One region of the Serratia sp. AS12 genome, then DNA from elsewhere that is predicted to be linked to it. Evidence: predicted binding sites of a transcription regulator. Region 1 holds the regulator's gene; each other region holds the start of a gene.
The links. Region 1 encodes ArgR, which controls arginine synthesis, uptake and breakdown. Its sites were predicted from a motif close to ANTGAATAAAAATACANT; they were not measured.

Region 1 (2,277 bases):
CAGCTCAGCCACGAAGGTGTTGGAACGGATGATATCCAGCGAGGTCACGCCAAACAGTTTGTTTTTGTCATAAACACCGGCTTTCTTCAGCACTTCTGCCGCGATTGCCACGGTGGTGTTTACTGGGTTGGTGATAATGCCGATGCAAGCTTTCGGGCAGGTTGTTGCCACTTGCTGGATCAGATTACGCACGATGCCTGCGTTGACATTGAACAGATCTGAACGATCCATACCAGGTTTACGCGCAACGCCAGCAGAAATCAGCACTACGTCGGCACCATGCAGAGCTGGAGTAGCATCTTCGCCGCTGAAGCCTTTGATTTTAACTGCGGTAGGGATGTGGCTTAAGTCGACGGCAACGCCTGGGGTAACGGGGGCAATGTCGTAGAGAGAGAGTTCAGAACCTGAAGGAAGCTGGGTTTTGAGTAGAAGGGCGAGGGCCTGGCCGATACCGCCAGCAGCACCGAGAACTGCAACTTTCATCCTATACTCCTTTATTATCTTAAATATATAAAGCACCGTGAATATGTTGGTTACGGACCTTAAATTATTACACCTTTAAAAACAATCTCTTAACAGTCTGTTTGGGAGCTGGCGCAATAAAACAGCCGATGTCGCGCTCATTTTAAATTAAATGGCTTACACATTAAGGGCATAGCGCACATTAATCAAAAATAGTGCGAGGTTATTCACAAGCAAGTTAACCGGCGGTTACATTACACCCTTACACAACATCAGAACAACATCATTTTAATAACATTTTCTTTACCGCCACAGGCCGCTTTTTCGGTCGCTGAAAGGGCATATTCATGGGGTACGGATTTTGTTAAAATCCCGCCCTTTCCTCATTGTCCGGGCAGCATTGTTGTCTTCGGACGTCCTTTTATTGCATAAAAATTCATTTATATGCATAATAATCACTTCTATTGTCAACATTCCACGGTGCAAAATGCGTAATCCCGCAAAGCAGGAAGATCTGATCAAGGCGTTTAAAGCGTTATTGAAAGAAGAAAAATTCAGTTCTCAAGGCGAGATCGTTTTGGCGCTGCAAGAAGAAGGCTTCGAAAACATCAACCAATCCAAAGTATCGCGCATGCTGACCAAGTTTGGCGCGGTGCGTACCCGCAATGCCAAAATGGAAATGGTGTATTGCCTTCCGGCCGAACTCGGCGTGCCGACCACCACCAGCCCACTGAAGAATTTGGTGCTGGATGTCGATCATAACGATGCCGTAGTGGTCATTCATACCAGCCCCGGCGCCGCACAGCTGATCGCCCGCCTGCTGGATTCCCTGGGTAAATCCGAGGGCATACTCGGCACCATCGCCGGTGACGACACCATTTTCGTTACCCCGGCCAGCAGCTTTACCGCTCGCCAACTGTACGAAGCCATCCTGTCGCTGTTCGAACAAGAGTTATGATGCTCAACGCTAACAAAATGCGGCTGACGGTCGCGTTTTGTTAGCGCTTCTTTAACCCTGTCTTTACCTTTCCCTCACGCCCTACCACGTTTAAAACCCGATTTCCGCCTTGTTGCGACACATTCCAATGACATTTATACAAAGCCAGCGATAGCTGCTGCACGCTTCCGCACGTTTGGTCAAAGACACTTACCTTATTGAAATTACATAAATTTAACATCAAAAGATCGTTTTATGAGCGATTTTTATTCCATATGGTTATTAAAAATAAGAGGCGCCATAATAAAGTTTCACTAGAAACTGTTAGCCAGCTATTAATTTTTAGAGTTACTAGATGTATACTCATTTCCGTGACGTAAATCACAGTTCATTGGAACTGATAAAAGAATACGATAAGGTGAGATCATGAAAATTAAAGCTACAGTTGCAACACTAAGCCTCCTATCTGTGCTTTCCTTTGGTGCATTTGCAGCACAATCCGTTGATGCAGATCAGGCAGCAAAACTGCAGTCCGCAGGCACCATTACCGTCAGCGGCATTGCCGGCACCCCTTCAGACATCCGTCAGGCGCTGTCTGAAAAAGCCGATGCCCGTGGTGCGACCGCTTACCGTGTGATCGAAGCACGTAACGAAGGCAACTACCACGCTACGGCTGAAATCTATAAATAAGACCCGGCATTACCCGGCAACGGGCAATAAATCTCTGGAAACCAGCATTACCGATAACAGCTTTCAAGAATAATAAACGCTGTAAAGCCCTTCCTGGCTGTTATCGCAACAGGACCCACGACCATGAACATGAAAATTACCCTCGCTGCAATTAGCCTGATGTCTGCCCTTTCGTTCGGCGCTTCAGC
Region 2 (2,277 bases), 1.6 Mb from region 1:
CGAGCGGGCGGATCAGTTCCAGAATGCCGCCGATATCGTTAATGGTCGCCCGGCGCACCTGTTCGGCGCTCTCCATGACGATCTGGGTGCCGATACCGTCGCGTGAGAACAACTCTTGCACCAGCGCACCGTCTTCCTGATAGCTGATCAGGTGGCTGCGGCGCACGCCGCTGCGGCAGGCTTTCACCGCACCGCGCAGAAAACGTACGGTGCCTGAATGGTAATCGCCGCTGGCTTCGCGTTCTTCGATACGTTTCTGCGCATCATTGGGGAACAGCTCGGAAATGATATTGCCTTCCTGATCGGTGACGCCCTGCGATGAGCAGAACCCGATCATTTTTTCCGCCTTCAGCTTGATGGCCAACTGGGTCGCCACTTCTTCTGACGTCAGGTTAAAGCTTTCGCCGGTAACGGAAACGGCGACCGGACCGATCAGCACGATAGCGTTACTGTCGAGTTGACGGTGGATCGCTTCTTCATCAATACGGCGAATACGGCCGCTGTGGCAGTAATCCACGCCATCATCAATCCCTAACGGCTGGGCAATGATAAAATTGCCGCTGACCACGTTGATATGCGCGCCCTGCAGTGGCGTATTGTTGAGGCTCATCGACAGCCGTGCAGTGATGTCCAGTTGCAGCAGGCCCGCCGCCTGCTTAACCAGCTCAAGCGTGTGGGCGTCGGTGACCCGGGTATGCTTGTGATAAATAGGTTCGTAGTTATGCTGCGCCAGATTGCTGTCGATCTGCGGCCGTGCGCCATAGACCACCACCAAACGAATCCCCAGGCTATGCAGCAGCCCGATATCGTTGACGATGTTGGAAAAATTCTCATGCTCTATGGCTTCTCCCCCAAGCATGACGACAAACGTCTTGCCGCGGTGGGCGTTGATATAGGGAACTGAGTGACGGAATCCTTGAACAAGCTCGGTACTACGTTCCTTCACGGCAAAACCTCTTTTGCATATTTATACGATATTTTTGTATTTTTATTCTTTTATTGCCCCAATGGCAAGCGGGAAATTGTCTGTATTTATTTGCGGAAGGGGCTAATTGGTTAATAAATTGAAAAACCTTGGAAAGATTTTCTGATGACAGCGCCGGGAGGATTCGTTAAAGTTTTTGCCATTCCCGTTTTATCGGCGTTTTTTTCATCTGTTTTAACCTGTTATCACTACCGGAGTCGCATGCCAAACTCAAATCACAATCTGGGCCGCCGTCGTATATTGCAGGGGGTTGCCGCAAGTTGGTTGCTGAGTGTGAGTCGCATAGGCTTCGCCGCATCATCGCACGTGATTGCCGTGCGTGTCTGGCCTTCTTCTACTTATACCCGCGTGACGCTCGAATCAAACACCGAACTGAAATATAAACAGTTTGCGCTGACCAATCCCGATCGCGTGGTGGTGGATATCGAAGGGGTGCATCTCAATAGCGTATTGAAGGGCATTGTCGGCCAGGTTCGCGCTGACGATCCCTATTTGAAACAGGCGCGCGTCGGTCAGTTTGATCAAAACACCGTTCGGCTGGTGCTGGAACTTAAGCAGAGCGTCAGCCCTCATATGTTTACTCTGCCGCCGGTACCGGAATATCGCAATCGTCTGGTGATGGATCTGTATCCCAGCAAGGGCGGCACTGGCGAAGACTATGATCCGCTATTGGCATTACTGGAAGATTACAACAAGGGCGATCTCGAACGCACTTTGCCGGCCGAGGCGCCGCAGGCCGGCAAGGCGGGACGCGATCGTCCGATTGTCATCATGCTGGATCCTGGCCATGGCGGCGAGGATCCGGGGGCGATCGGCAAATTCAAAACGCGCGAGAAGGACATCGTGTTGCAGATCGCCCGCAAACTGAGCGCGTTAATCAAGCGCGAGCCGAATATGAAAGTGTTTATGACGCGCAATGAAGATGTGTTCATTCCGCTGAAGGTGAGGGTGGCGAAGGCGCGCAAGCAGCGTGCCGATCTGTTCGTTTCCATCCATGCCGATGCTTTTACCAGCCAGGCTGCGCGCGGATCTTCGGTATTTGCGCTATCGACCAAGGGCGCCACCAGTTCGGCAGCGAAATTCCTGGCGCAAACTCAGAACGAATCGGACCAAATCGGTGGCGTAAGCAAAAGCGGCGATCGCTATCTGGATCACACCATGTTTGATCTGATCCAAACTGCGACCATCAACGACAGCCTGAAATTCGGCAAGGAAGTGCTGAACCGAATGGGCAAAATTAACCGTTTGCATAAGAATCGCGTCGATCAGGCGGGTTTTGCGGTGTTAAAAGC
Region 3 (2,277 bases), 620 kb from region 1:
CTTCGGCGGTGATGCCGATAGAGCTGATCACCGGCAGGTAGCCGGCGCCCAGCAGGGTATTGAGCAACACCGGTGAACCCGGCTGCGCGTTGCCTACATGGCCCAGCGCCGGATCGAGTTGGGTCACGGAAACGCTGCCGCCGTCCGCCAGGCTCAAGCCCACCGCATTGATCTGGTGCTTGATGGCCCATGCCAGCAGGGTCTTGTTGGCAGTACCGGCCAGCGCGCCGGTAATGATGTCGATCTGGTCAGCAGGAGTTACCCGCAGACCGTTTTTCTTCACCACCGGCAGAGAAAGTTGTTTCATCAGCTCATCCACCAGGCAACCGCCGCCGTGAACGATAACCAGCGGGCGCTGATGCTGCTGACGGTAGCTGTCCAGGGCGGTGAATAAACGCTCCAACGCCTCTTCACTGTCTAATAACACGCCACCTAACTTGATAATTAACGGGTTCATCGCTGTTTACATCCCACGCTGGTTATTCATTAAAGTAATGACTGGGTTTCCGGGAACCCAAAACGGATATTCAGGCATTGCACCGCCTGAGCGGCCGCGCCTTTCAACAGGTTGTCTTCTGCCGCTACGGCGATCAGGTGTTCACCCTGAACGGCAAAGCCGATATCGCAGAACGGCAGGCCCACCACCGCTTTCAATGCCGGCACGCCTTTGTCGTACAGCCGCACCAGCGGTTTGTCGTCATAGGCGGCGTGATAAGCTGCGGCCACGTCCTGCGCGGTAACGCCGGCTTTCAAACGGCAGGTGATGGTTTCAAGAATACCACGCGGGAAGTTACCCAAATGTGGCGTGAAGATGACCGGTACCCCCAGATGCGCAACGATTTCCGGGTGATGACGGTGGTTGAAGATGCCGTACGGTTGCAAGCTCACTTCACAGAAGCTGGTGGTCACGCTGGCTTTGCGGCCCGCGCCGCTGACGCCGCTGGTGGCGTTGATGACCGGCCATTGGTCAGGGTTCAGCAACTGTTGATCGATCAAGGGTTTCAGCGCCAGCTGCGCCGCCGTCGGGTAGCAGCCCGGTACGGCGATCAGTTGCGCCTGTTTGATTTTTTCGCTCTGCCACTCCGCCAGGCCATATACCGCCTGATCCAGCAGTTCAGGATGCTGATGCTCGAAACCGTAGTACTGGGTATAGAAACCGGCATCTTTCACGCGGAACGCACCGGACAGATCGAACACCACACAGCCCGCAGCCAGGAACAAAGGCGCGATATCGTGGCTGACCTCGTGCGCCGTGGCCAGGAACACCACGTCGATACCATCGGCGGCGGCGGCCACGTCAACCAGCGGTTGTAACGGCAGATCGACGATGCCTTTTAACTGGGGATGCAAATCAGAAAGCAATTTTCCTGCATCTGCACTTTGCGCTGAAACCGCTAATGCGGTTATGTTCATATGTGGGTGACGATTCAGGTAGGCCGTGAGCTCCGCTCCGGCGTAACCGCTGGCACCAACGATCAGCGTATTCAACATGTGGCCTTTCACCTTCTTGGCTTACGAGTGGTCATATTCGACTCAGGTAACCGGGCTCACCAGCGTTGTTTCGCCGTTCACCCACGTGGTCGAGCGTTGATGTTTTTATAATCATCCGGGAATCGGGTTCCCTTACGCTCTAGCTTACTGTATTTTTATTCAAAATAAATGCATGAATATTGATACTACCCTAACCAAAGGCTGTCAACAGTGAAGATGAAATTACCTCCATTTATTGAGCTGTACCGGGCGTTGATCGCCACTCCGTCGATCAGTGCCACCGATGGCGCCCTCGATCAGAGTAATGAAGCGTTAATCAACTTGCTGGCCGGATGGTTTGCCGATTTGGGCTTCCGCGTCGACGTACAGCCGGTGCCCGATACCCGCAACAAATTCAACCTGCTCGCCAGCATCGGTGAAGGCAGCGGCGGCCTGCTTTTGGCGGGCCACACCGACACCGTACCTTATGACGAAGGCCGTTGGACACGCGATCCCTTCACCCTGACCGAGCACGACAATAAGCTGTACGGTCTGGGTACTGCGGACATGAAAGGCTTCTTTGCCTTTATTCTGGATGCCGTGCGCGACATCGATGCCGGCAAACTGACCAAGCCGCTGTACATTCTGGCCACCGCAGATGAAGAAACGACGATGGCCGGCGCACGTTATTTCGCCGCCTCGACCGCCATCCGCCCGGATTTCGCCATTATCGGCGAGCCCACCTCACTGCAACCGGTGCGCGCGCACAAAGGGCATATGGCCAACGCCATCCGCATTGTCGGCCAG

Region 2: the regulator ArgR is predicted to act here: its motif matches at 980-997, upstream of argA (amino-acid N-acetyltransferase).
Region 3: the regulator ArgR is predicted to act here: its motif matches at 1,638-1,655, upstream of argC (N-acetyl-gamma-glutamyl-phosphate reductase).

What each region holds. Positions count from the first base shown of each region.
Region 1 is NC_015566.1:455,628-457,904, reverse strand. It holds gene mdh (malate dehydrogenase) at 1-483, opposite strand, end outside; gene argR (transcriptional regulator ArgR) at 950-1,420, shown strand; gene yhcN (peroxide/acid stress response protein YhcN) at 1,826-2,089, shown strand; gene yhcN (peroxide/acid stress response protein YhcN) at 2,213-2,277, shown strand, end outside.
Region 2 is NC_015566.1:4,272,589-4,274,865, reverse strand. It holds gene argA (amino-acid N-acetyltransferase) at 1-946, opposite strand, end outside; gene amiC (N-acetylmuramoyl-L-alanine amidase AmiC) at 1,187-2,277, shown strand, end outside.
Region 3 is NC_015566.1:5,277,220-5,279,496, forward strand. It holds gene argB (acetylglutamate kinase) at 1-457, opposite strand, end outside; gene argC (N-acetyl-gamma-glutamyl-phosphate reductase) at 487-1,491, opposite strand; gene argE (acetylornithine deacetylase) at 1,708-2,277, shown strand, end outside.